Euzebya rosea: one gene and its partner. The protein of the gene in region 2 binds, or shares a complex with, the protein of the main gene of each other region. Links are inferred from orthologs where the notes say so. Each region holds a gene or a part of one and is shown on either strand. Other genes may lie near its edges.

The links.
Region 1: the proteins of metK (region 2) and groL are in contact, whole or in part, in a cryo-EM structure (PDB 8P4O), measured with the Escherichia coli proteins. The link is inferred for Euzebya rosea from one-to-one orthologs.

What each region holds. Positions count from the first base shown.
Region 1 is NZ_PGDQ01000009.1:169,605-175,718, reverse strand. What follows is about bases 1,087-4,066. They hold groL (chaperonin GroEL), read right to left. Parts: upstream 3,404-4,066; coding sequence 1,769-3,403; downstream 1,087-1,768. Other genes in these bases: groES (co-chaperone GroES), read right to left, coding at 3,419-3,727; CUC05_RS14020 (hypothetical protein), read right to left, coding at 1,087-1,403. Outside these bases: CUC05_RS14025 (hypothetical protein), read right to left, coding at 1-280; more of CUC05_RS14020, read right to left, coding at 318-1,086; CUC05_RS14005 (transcriptional regulator), read left to right, coding at 4,104-4,583; CUC05_RS14000 (GNAT family N-acetyltransferase), read right to left, coding at 4,947-5,807; tRNA (adenosine(37)-N6)-threonylcarbamoyltransferase complex transferase subunit TsaD, read right to left, coding at 5,818-6,114.
Region 2 is NZ_PGDQ01000005.1:259,530-265,486, reverse strand. Bases 3,135-5,957 are described here. They hold metK (methionine adenosyltransferase), read right to left. Parts: upstream 5,233-5,957; coding sequence 4,036-5,232; downstream 3,135-4,035. Other genes in these bases: coaBC (bifunctional phosphopantothenoylcysteine decarboxylase/phosphopantothenate--cysteine ligase CoaBC), read right to left, coding at 5,413-5,957; CUC05_RS08325 (primosomal protein N' family DNA-binding protein), read right to left, coding at 3,135-4,100. In the rest of the region: CUC05_RS08340 (RsmB/NOP family class I SAM-dependent RNA methyltransferase), read right to left, coding at 1-398; fmt (methionyl-tRNA formyltransferase), read right to left, coding at 413-1,324; def (peptide deformylase), read right to left, coding at 1,333-1,872; more of CUC05_RS08325, read right to left, coding at 1,899-3,134. UniProt on the Escherichia coli protein: Catalyzes the formation of S-adenosylmethionine (AdoMet) from methionine and ATP.

The DNA of each region.
Region 1 (6,114 bases), on a different replicon or contig from region 2:
CCGGCTCTGCGCCGGCCGACGCCGGCGCATCCGTGCGAACGTCGTCCGGTGTCGACTCGTCGTCGACCAGGCCGAGCTTGGCCGCGAACTTGTCGAGGTCGGGCTTGTCCTGCTCCCTGGCCGGGTGGTGTCCCTGCTGGTTGTCCTTCGGAACCGGACGCCCCTTGCCGCCCGACTGTCCGGGCTGATCTCGACCCTCGAGGTCGCCCGCGACGTTGTCGAGGTCCATCTCCGGGGTTTCCTTGCTGCGGTGGAGTTCTGGTTGCTGCGGAGTGCTCATGCGAAGAACGTGCCCCGCGTCGATGCGCCGAAACGCGTCAACCGACGGCCCGTCCGACCGCCCCGGCCCGGGCGACGACGTCGGACCGGAACCGGCGTCGGTACGCGTCGCGGTCGTCGTCGATCATGCGTGTGGGATAGCGCTCCACGACCCAGTCGATGCGCCTGACGTTGCGGTCGCGCCGGCGATCGTGCCGTTGCTGGCTGGGCGACTCGTGGTGGGGACCATCGATCTCGCCGTCGAAGCGGATGTCCGGGATGGCCAGATCGGCTTCTCCGAGTATCCGTCCGCTGTCGTCGACGATGTCGTACGGCGTCGGGTGGAGTCGGAGTCCCAGCTCCGCACACACCGAGGAGGCGATCCGACGTGCCACGTCCTCGGTCCGTGAGTGGGAGAACCCGGGCCGCAGCTCCTCAGCGCATGCCCGCAGCAGCGGAGGGGGCCTGCTCGGCAGTCCGAACGCAGCTGGTTCGTCGACGAGCCCCAGCAGCTCCTCCACCGCGAACCGGCGGGTGCGGTCGAGATGGGTCGCGAGGTCGCCCAGGGCCTCCACGGCGCCGATCGTCCCCCTCGACAGGTGCGCGGCGTCCCAGAGCATCCGCGAGGGAATCGCCACCGGCAGGCCGTCGTGGTCGTCCCAGAATCCGGCGACCCCACGTCGGCTGCGCACCAGGTCCACCGCCGCCCGTCGGGTCGTGACGGTCGCCGGCACCGCGAGCTGCGGTCGCAGCGACCGCCCCCGATCGAACCCGCTCAGACCGGCGGCTGACCACCCGGTGACCATCACCAGGTCGCCCAGCACCCGACGAAGGTCGTCCAGGTCCGGAGGGTCGACCGCGAGACGGGACGCGGCCGAGGTGTTGGCGATCGCCAGCGCCGCAGCCCACAGCCGCCCGAGCACGGAAGCAGGAACGCCGGGCAGGCGCCAGACCGAGTGGTGGACACGCGTCCATGCTTCGCGAACGGCGCGTCGTCTGATGGCTTCCGCCGTCAGGCCCAGCGCTCGCGCCTGCCAGACCGCGACGTGCCCGGCCTGGGACGCCGCGAGCATCCCCACGCCGGCCCACCGGGTCCGGGGCGGCTCGAGGTGGAGCACCCGTGATGAGGCAAGAGGTGTGGCCATGCCGCCGAGGGTGGCCTGTCGCGCAGTCCCCCGTTCCAGGACCTGGCGATGCCTGTGGACAACTGGCGCGAGACCCACCCTCCCCTGAGCCCTCCTCCCCCTGAGCCCGTCGCGCCGGGCCCTCCTCCCGTGGGCCGGGCGTGTGCGATCCACCGCAGCGCACCCGGTCCATCGCACACGGGGTGCGCCACCGTGTCCCTGCGCCGCCCCCGACAGCCCGGGATGCCACACGAGCCCGAAGGGTGTGCGCCATCCCCACCCGCTGCCGGGGTCGACCACACACGGGCGGCTCAGCCACCCGAGAACGAACGACGGGGCGGCCCGTGTGGGCCGGCCCCGTCGAGGGTCTTGCGGGTGACGCTGGACTAGAAGTCCATGCCGCCCATGCCGTGGCCGTGGTCGCCACCGGCCGGAGCCGCAGCAGCGGGCTCGGGCTTGTCGGCGATCAGGGTCTCGGTCGTCAGCATGATGCCAGCGATCGAGGCGGCGTTCTGCAGGGCAGAACGGGTCACCTTGGCCGGGTCGACGACGCCGAAGGCGATCATGTCCCCGTACTCACCGGTCAGGGCGTTGAGGCCTTGGCCAGCGTCCAGGTTGCGCACCTTCTCCACGACAACGGAGCCCTCGAGGCCCGCGTTGGCGGCGATCCAGTACAGCGGCGCGGACAGCGCCTGCTTGACGATGTTGGCACCCGTGGCGTAGTCGCCCTCGAGGTCCAGCTTGTCCAGGGCGTTGCCGGCCTGCAGCAGCGCGGTGCCACCACCGCCGACGATGCCCTCCTCGACAGCAGCGCGGGTCGCGGACAGGGCGTCCTCGATGCGGTGCTTCTTCTCCTTGAGCTCGACCTCGGTGGCCGCGCCGACCTTCACGACAGCGACGCCGCCGGACAGCTTCGCCAGACGCTCCTGGAGCTTCTCGCGGTCCCAGTCGGAGTCGGTGTTGTCGATCTCACCCTTGATCTGCTTGATGCGGCCGTCGATGTCCTCCTGGGACCCGGCGCCCTCAACGATCGTGGTGTTGTCCTTGGTGATCGTGACCTTGCGGGCACGACCCAGCAGGTCCAGCGTGACGCCGTCCAGCTTGAGGCCAACCTCTTCGCTGATGACCTGGCCACCGGTGAGGATGGCGATGTCCTGCAGCATGGCCTTGCGACGGTCGCCGAAGCCGGGGGCCTTGACGGCCACGGACTGGAAGGTGCCGCGGATCTTGTTGACGACCAGGGTCGCGAGGGCTTCGCCCTCCAGGTCCTCGGCGATGATGACGAGCGGCTTGCCGCCCTGCATGACCTTCTCCAGCACCGGCAGCAGGTCCTGGACCGAGCCGATCTTCTGGTTGGCGATCAGGATGTAGGGGTCCTCGAGGACGGCCTCCATCCGGTCGGTGTCGGTCACCATGTAGGGGGAGATGTAGCCCTTGTCGAACTGCATGCCCTCGACGAAGTCGAGCTCCAGGCCGAAGGTCTGGGACTCCTCGACGGTGATGACGCCGTCCTTGCCGACCTTGTCCATCGCCTCGGCGATGACCTCGCCGATGGAGGGGTCGTTGTTGGCCGAGATCGAGGCCACGTTGGTGATCTCGTCCTGGGTCTCGATGTCACGGGCCATCGTGCCGATGGCCTCGACGACGCGCTCGACGGCCGACTGCATGCCGCGCTGCAGCATGGTCGGGTTGGCGCCGGCCGCGACGTTGCGGAGGCCCTCCTTGATCATGGCCTGGGCCAGGACCGTGGCGGTCGTGGTGCCGTCACCAGCGACGTCGTTGGTCTTGGTGGCGACCTCCTTGACCAGCTGGGCGCCCATGTTCTCGTAGGCGTCCTCCAGCTCGATCTCGCGGGCGACGGTGACGCCGTCCTTGGTGATCGTGGGGGAGCCCCACTTCTTCTCGAGGACGACGTTGCGTCCCTTGGGGCCGAGGGTGACCTTGACCGCGTCGGCGAGCTGGTTGACACCAGTCTCGAGCTTGCGGCGGGCGTCCTCGTGGAACTTCAGCTGCTTAGCCATGTCTCGGACTCCTTGTTACTTCTGGATCTTGGCGAGGATGTCGCGAGCGGAGAGGATGATGTACTCCTCGCCGCCCAGCTTGATCTCGGTCCCGCCGTACTTGGAGTAGATGACAACGTCGCCCTCGGCGACGTCCATCGGAACCCGCTCGTTGTCGTCACCGACGCGGCCCGGGCCGACTGCGATGACGGTGCCCTCCTGGGGCTTCTCCTTGGCGGTGTCGGGAATGACCAGTCCGCTGGCGGTGGTCTGCTCGGCCTCGTTGGCCTGCACGACAACACGGTCTTCCAGCGGCTGCAGTGCAACCTTGGTGGCGGTCGCCATCTGTAGCTCCTCCTAAGTCGTCCTTCGGCATCGCACCGCGGAGCAACCCTCGACGGGTGGGTCCGCGCACGACAGCGGGACGTCGGCAATTGGGTTCGGATCGTCTGTGCGTCGCCGGCTGGATCTCGCACCCCCGACGACGCGGTTGGCACTCGGTCATCCGGAGTGCCAGACGGGAAGTTAGCACTCGCCCGTGGAGGCTGCAAGGAGAAGTGCCAACATCTGAGCGTCATACGCTCAAGTCGCGCGCGGTCACGGACGGTGACAAGAACAAGTTTTACAGAGCGTGACGCTGTGTTAGGCTTCACGCAGGGTGTATCGCGGCGAACACGCCGTATCCCCCGTGAGGGGGCGTCGAACGTTGCAGGAGGAACGAGTGGCCACGGACTACCAGAAGCGTCTTGGGGCCCGTCTGCGTGCCATCCGTCAGCAGCAGGGTCTGACCCTGCAGCAGGTGGAGGAGGTCTCGGGCGGCCGTTGGAAGGCGGTCGTCGTCGGGTCCTACGAGCGTGGGGACCGCGCGGTCTCGGTGGCCAAGCTGGCCGAGCTGAGCGAGTTCTACAACGTGCCGGTGTCGGAGCTGCTGCCGAAGGAGGACCTGCCGTCGTCGGCGACGTCCGCTGCCGCCAGCAAGATCATGCTCGACCTGCGCAAGCTCTCGCGGGCCGACCTCGACCCCGAGCTGCGGCCGGTCAGCCGGTTCGCCCACACCATCCAGCTGCAGCGCGGCGACTTCAACGGCAACGTCCTCACCATCCGTGGCGAGGACCTGCGGGCGCTGTCGGTCATCTACGGCACCGACCCGGAGGACCTGGTCATCCGCCTCGAGGACGAGGGAGTCCTCGCCCAGGCGTAGTCCAGACGCGGCGGCCTCTGGACCTGGGTCCCGGGGTCGTCGGTCGCCGTGTGACTTGGTCGGCCCCGAGGGTGGTCGATGCCACCCGGGGTTGGCCACCGTGTGCGATGCCCACCCCGTGCGGGCCGCCAACGCACACGAGGGTGCAGGGTGGGTGGGATGCTCCGCGCCCACAGGCGTCCATCGCACACACCCTCCCCGTCGCCGCTCAGGCGGGCCTCGCGAACGCTCCTCCGTCGCGGGCTCGGGTCCTCAGCGGAGTGCCAGCTTCCCCCAGGGGGTTGCGCTGACGCTCCACCCCCTTCGACCCCCACACTCCGCCTCCGGGCCTCGCGAACGCTCCTCCGTCGCGGGCTCGGGTCCTCAGCGGAGTGCCAGCAACCAGTTGCCGCGTTCGGCGAAGCCGGCGCCGCGGTAGGCGCGGATGGCGGGCTCGTTGTCGTCGCGGACGTGCAGGCTGATCACCGGCAGGCCACCGTGGAGCAGCTCGGCCGAGAGGCGCTGGACCATGCCGGTGGCGATCCCGCGGCCCCGCCACTCCGGGTCGACGTAGACGCCCGCGATCTGCGCACCCCGCCGAGTGGAGTACAGCGACAGGTCCAGCTTGGCGACGGGCCGACCGGCACGTTCGACGACCCAGGTCATCCCGCGATCCACCGACTCGCCCATCCGGTGACCCACAGCCACGCGTGCGCTGCCGCCGAGCGGCGGCCCCATCCGGTCCTCGACGTGCAGGCGGCAGGCGAACTCCTCCAGCCACGGCAGGTCCTGCCGGGCCCCGCGCCGGAACCCCTCCACGTCGGCGAAGCCGTCCATGCGCTCCACGGTCATGAAGCGCTGGATGCGCACCTGCGGCCGACGGCGCCACCACGACCGACCCATCGCCAGGTCCAGCAGGGCGCTGGTGATCGCCTCGTCCCCGATCATGATCCGCCAGCGGGACCGCTCGACGAACGGCGCGAGCTCCTCCGCCCCGTCGGGGTGGCCGGCCGGCAGCACCGTCCCGGTCAACCCGAGGTGCACCACGGACCGCGGCGCGTGATCGCCCCACACCACGAACCGCTGGCTCTCGTGGCGGTCCAGCGCATCGAGCAGGTAGTGGTGGCGGGGATCCCACATGCCCGCGGGCAGGCGACCGAAGTCGCGCTCCAGGGCGTCGACGACCGCGGGTACCCCCGACAACCGCAGGCGCACTGCGGTGGGACGGGCTGGGGTCGTCGTCACAGCACCACTTCTACCCGGCGAGCGGGACCAGCGGCAGGCCCGGGTCGGCATCGATCGTCAGCGGCGACCGTTCACCGGCCACGAGTCGGTTGTATCCCGCAGCGGCGATCATCGCCCCGTTGTCGGTGCAGAGGACCGGCTGGGGCAGCAGCAGGCGACGGTCCGTCCGCGCACAGCCGTCCGCCATCGCCTCGCGCAGCCGCCCGTTGGCGGCCACACCCCCGACCAGGGTGATGGTGCCCACGTCATGGGCCTCCGCCGCCCGCAGGGTCTTGGTGACCAGCACGTCGACGATCGCCTCGTTGAA
Region 2 (5,957 bases):
AGCACCCCGTTGACGAACCCGGTGGCGCGCTGGCCGACGACGACACGGGCGACCTCGACGTGGGAGTCGACGACGGCGTGGACCGGCTGGTTGCCGTGCAGCAGCTCCCACGTGGCGATGCGGAGCAGGTCCAGCAGCGTGGCCTCGACGGCCTCCAGGCCACGGGACACGGCGTTGGCCAGCACCCAGTCGAGGGTGCCCTCCCAGCGCAGGGTCGAGAACGCCAGGTTGGCGGCGAAGGTCCGGTCCTGCTGGTCCAGCGGGCTCCTCGACAGGATCCGGTCGGCCACGGGTGAGGCCCAGGCGTCGTTCTCGTGGACCTGCATGACGATGACGAGCGCGGTCTGGCGGGCGGCGACGCCCGCCCGGTCGGCGCCCTCGGCGGCGGCGGTGTCCACCCGGTCCTCCTCGCTCACGAGCCCAGCCGTTCGGGTCGGTAGCCGTTGGCGAAGTCGCGTCCGTCCATGCGGGGCTTGCCGGCCGGCTGGACCTGGTCCAGCCGCAGGCCACCGCGGCCGACGGCGACCACTGGGCGGCCGTCGACGTCACCGACGACCTGCCCGGGTGTGCCGTCGACGTCGGCGATCGGGACGGCCCGGTGGATCTTCAGCCGGGTGCCCTCGAAGGTGGTGTGGGCGCCGGGCATCGGGTTGTAGCCGCGGATCATGCGGTCCAGCTGCTCGGCGCTGTCGGTCAGGTCCAGGCGTGCGTCCTCGGGGCTGACCTTGGAGGCGTAGGTGGCCGCGGCGTGGTCCTGCGGGTGCAGCGACAGCGACCCGTCGACCAGCCCGCGGATGGCGTCGACGAGCACGGGCCCGCCTGCCACGGCCAGCCGTTCGGTCAGCTCGCCGCTGGTCTCGTCGGGCAGGATCCGGACCTCGTGGCGGCTCAGCACGTCACCGGTGTCCATGCCGGCGTCCAGCCGGAAGCAGGTGACGCCGGTGGTCGTGTCGCCGGCCAGGATGCTGGCGGGGACGGGTGCGGCGCCGCGCCAGGCGGGCAGCAACGAGAAGTGGAGGTTGACGAACCCCTTGCCGCCGGCGTCGAGGACGTCCTGCGGCAGGATCGAGCCGTAGGCCACGACAGCACAGGCGTCGACGTCGAGGGCCTTCAGGTCCTCCAGCCGTTCGCGGGGCTTCTGCGGCTGCCAGACGTCGAGTCCGGCGTCGAGGGCGGCGACCTTCACGGGTGGTGGGGTCAGCTCGTGTCCCCTTCCCGCTGGTCGGTCGGGGTTGGTGACGACGGCCACGACCTCGACGTCGTCGGCGTCGAGGAACGCGCGGAGGGACGGCACCGCCGGGTGGGGGGTGCCGAAGAACGCGATGCGGATGGTCAGAGGACCTCTCCTTCGGGGGCTGGTGGATTCTCGAGCTCGCCGCGCCGGATGCGGCGCATGGCGTCCTTGCGGTCGTGCTTCTCGAGGTGCTCGATGAACAGGATGCCGTTCAGGTGGTCGATCTCGTGGGCGATGATGCGGGCCAGCAGGCCGGCGCCCTCCAGCTCGAAGTCCTCGCCGAAGACGTCCTGGGCGGTGATGTGGACCTCGAGCGGACGAGCCGTGGGGTAGAAGAGGCCGGGGAAGGACAGGCAGCCCTCCTCCCCCTCCTGGATCTCCTCGCTCTCGAAGGTGATGTCGGGGTTGACCACGGCCCCGCCCATGTAGCCCTCACCGGAGGGGTCGGGCGCTTCCCAGGTGAACAGGCGCTTGAGCACCCCGACCTGGTTGGCCGCGAGCCCGGCGCCGTTGCTGCCGCGCATGGTCTCCATCATGTCGTCGGCAAGGCGGCGGAGCTTGTCGTCGAACTCCGTGACCTCGTGGGCGCGCTGGCGCAGCACCGGGTCACCGAAGAGGCGGATTGGCAGTGTCGACACGGCGTTGGTTCCTCGTTGCGGCTGGCTCAGGTGATGGTGGGGTCCACGTCGACCCGGACGCGGATGTCGTCCTGCGCCCACGCGTTGCGCAGGGGCTTCAGGGCTGCAACCGTGTCACGAAGGGTGTCGGTCTTCAGGAGGGCGACACCGTCGGGGTCGGGTCCAAGAAGGGTACCGGGTACGTCCGCACGGACGGCGGCGGCGGCCTCGGGGGTGACGCCGGTCATGCGGATCAACGACCCGGCGGGTGGGAAGCCGAGGGGGGCACGGCGTTCGGCCTCGGCCGGCCAGAACCCGTCGGGGTCCAGGCGGACGAGTGACTGCAGGGCCGGGTGGGTGGGCTGGCCGGTCTGGACCATGACCTCATCGGCCAGGGCGGCACCGTCCAACCACAGCCGCAGGGCGTCCTCGGCGGCCTCGACGTCGGGGCGGCCGAGCAGCACGTCGGGGTCGGCGACGACCAGCAGGTCGGCGCGGCGGCCGTGCAGCCAGTCGGGCCGGGCAACGACGGAGCCCCGGGTCATCACGGCGATGGCGGGTCGGCCGGACGGGCCGGGCTGGTCGAAGCCCTCCATGTGGCCGACCTCGGCGTCGGGATGGGCCCTCGCCAGCTCCGTTGACAGCCGCTTGGCGCCAGCGCGGAGGGGGAAGGTGTCGGTGGCGCCGCAGTCGATGCACGCGAACGGCGGGGTGGTCCAGCTGCACACCGCGCACCGCCAGGTGGGGCTGGGTGCGCCGTCGACGGGGGCGATGCCGGCCCCGCAGTCACGGCACTCGAACCGGCTGCGACAGTCGGTGCAGGCGAGGGAGGACCCGCTGCCCTTGCCGGCGGCCAGCACGATGACCGTGCCGCCGGTGCGGACGACCTCGGCGACGCGGCTGGTGATGGGGCCGACGAGGCGGGTGCGGCGGTCCTTGGGCGACAGGGTGGTGCGGTCGACGACGCGGACATCGGGCGCGTCGGCGCGTTCGGTGGCCCGGTCGGCGCGGACGAGCGTCAGGTGGCCGCCGTCGTGGTGCTTGTGGACCTGGGCGGACTGCAGGCTGGAGGTCAGCACGACGGTGGCGCCGAGGATCCGTCCGCGGGCGAGGGCGGCCTCGCGCACGTGGTGGCGGGGGTTGCGGCGTTCCTTGTAGGCCGGGTTGGCCTCGTCGACGACGACGATCAGGCCGAGGTCGGGCATCGGCATCAGCGCCAGCCCACGTTCGCCGACGGCCACGGTGACGTCCCCGCGGAGCTGGCGCAGGTAGGCCCGGTAGCGGTCGGCGTCGCGGTCGAGGTGGCGGTGGTCGGCGACGGCGGTCCCGAGGGCGGCGACGACGTCGTCGGCGGGGCCCGGGGCGGGGCCGGGCACGATCACCAGGGCGGTGCGGCCGTTGCTGGTCGTGCGGGCGACCAGGTCGACCAGCAGCGGCCCGAGGTCGTGGTGGAGCGGGGGACGCAGGTGGTAGGCCCGGCCGTCGGGCTCCCACGCCGCCTTCAGCAGGGCCGACCCGTCCAGCGCCTTCCACCCCTCCGACGCACACGGCGGCCGCGCACGCGCCCCCTCCTCCCCCATCCCCTCGCCCGGCCCGGCTGGGTCGGGCTGGCTGGCGTGCGGCTGTCCCACCTCCGATCGGCGCGATCGGGGGCTCGATCGTCCATGGACGATGTCGGGCGCGATCGTGTCGTCCGGCGACGGGCCCGATCGTGCCGATCCTCGCGGATGCGCGACGGAGGCCCCGATCGGGGCGTCGAGGGGGTGGCGGGCCGGACCCCACGAGGCGGCTTCGTGCTCGACCCGGACGGTGCGTGGGGGCAGGCCGTGGGCGATGGCGCCCGACATGGTCCCGGCGAAGCGGTCGGCGACCCAGCGCCAGACGGTCAGGTCGTCGGGACCGAACCAGCGGACGTCGCCCTCGACCCGGTCCAGCGGCTTGACCTTCGCCTCGTCGACCTTGGGGGTGTCGGTCAGCGCGACGACCCAGCCGGTCCGCAGCCGACCGTTGAACCGCACGCGGACGCGCGACCCGATCCCGACCTGCTCACCGTCGGGGATGCGGTAGTCGAAGGGCCGGTCGAGGTGGGCCGGGCCGACGTCGACGACGACACGCGCGAACGCGGGCCGGGAGCCGGCCCGCGTGTCGACGGGTGTGGGGTGGTCGGCCGTGGCCGCGGCGACGCTAGGCGCCGGAGGCCGAGCGCAGCGCGTCGGCCCGGTCGGTGGCCTCCCACGGGAACTCGTCACGGCCGAAGTGGCCGTACGCCGCCGTGGGGGAGAAGATCGGCTCGCGGAGGCCGAGGTCGCGGATGATCGCGGCCGGACGCAGGTCGAAGACCTCCTTGATGCCGGCGAGGATCTTGTCGACGTCCTGGGTCTCGGTGCCGAAGGTGTCCAGCATGACCGAGACGGGGTGGGCCACGCCGATGGCGTAGGCGACCTGCAGCTCGGCGCGCTCGGCCAGGCCGGCGGCGACGACGTTCTTGGCGACCCAGCGGGCGGCGTAGGCGGCGGACCGGTCGACCTTGGTGGAGTCCTTGCCGGAGAAGGCGCCGCCACCGTGGCGGGCCATGCCGCCGTAGGTGTCGACGATGATCTTGCGACCGGTCAGGCCGGCGTCGGCCTGGGGACCGCCCAGCTCGAACTTGCCGGAGGGGTTGCAGAGGAAGTCCGCGGCGTCGAAGTCCAGGCCAGCCGGCAGGACGGGGCTGATGACCTTGTCCTGCAGCTCGGGACGCATCTGGCTGGCCAGGTCGATGCCCGGCTTGTGCTGGGTGGAGATGAGGACGCGCTCGATGGCGACGGGGGTGTTGCCCTCGTAGCGGACGGTGACCTGGGTCTTGCCGTCGGGGCGCAGGTAGTCGACCTCGCCGGAGTGGCGGACGGCGGCCAGCTGCTTGGCCAGCTTGTGGGCCAGGTCGATCGGCAGCGGCATCAGCGACTCGGTCTCGTTGGTCGCGTAGCCGAACATCATCCCCTGGTCGCCGGCGCCGAGCTTGTCCAGCTCGTCACCGGTCGGCTCGGTGCGGGACTCCAGCGCCGAGTCGACGCCACCGGCGATGTCGGGCGACTGCGGGTCGATGGTGACCAGGACGCCGCAGAGGCGGCCGTCGAAGCCGGCGTCGAAGCTGTCGTAGCCGATCCCGGCGACGGTCTCGCGGGCGATCGCGGCGATGTCGACGTAGGCGTCGGTGCGGATCTCACCGGCGACGACGATCAGGCCGGTGTTGACCAGCGTCTCGCAGGCCACACGCGCGTCCCACGGGTTGGAGTCGTTGGCGAGCACCGCGTCCAGCACCGCGTCGGAGACCTGGTCTGCCACCTTGTCGGGGTGGCCCTCCGTCACGGACTCGGAGGTGAACTGCCATGAACGCGCCATCGTGGGGATTCCTTCGTGTTCGGGGGTCGGGGGCGCGCCAGATGGCACCCCCGGAGCGAAAAAGCGTTGGGGGACAGCCTATACGGAGCCCCCGCTGGTCCGGAGCCCCCATCGGACAGGCGAAACCGTGGGATGGATCATGGCCGTGCAGCGGCTCCGGCGGTTCGGCCCGGGCCCGACTCAGGCAGGCAGGCGGTTGGCGGCCTCGGCCAGCAGGATGGCGGCCAGCTCGCGCTTGCTGGTCAGCGCCACGTCGCGGCGCATGCCGTCGGCGGCGAGGATCACGGCACGGTTGGTGTCGACCGCGAACCCGGCGTCGGCCTGGCTGACGTCGTTGATGACGATCAGGTCCGCGCCCTTGCGCCGCAGCTTGTCGCGGCCGTGGGCCTCCACGTCGGTGGTCTCCGCGGCGAAGCCGACCAGCACCGCGCGCAGGTCGTCGCGGGCACCGAGCTCGGCCAGGATGTCGGGGTTGGGCACCAGCTCGATGGTCGGGGTGCCGTCGGCCTTCTTGATCTTGTGCTCGGCGCGGGCCACGGGACGGAAGTCGGCGACCGCAGCAGCCTTGACGATGACGTCGGCCAGGTCGGCCCGGGCCATGACGGCGTCGTGCATGTCCAGCGCGGACTCCACGGGCACGGCCTCGACCCCCGGCGGGACCGGCAGGGTCGAGGTGGTGACCAGCACGACCTTGGCGCCCAGCGCTGCTGCCTCGGCAGCGATGG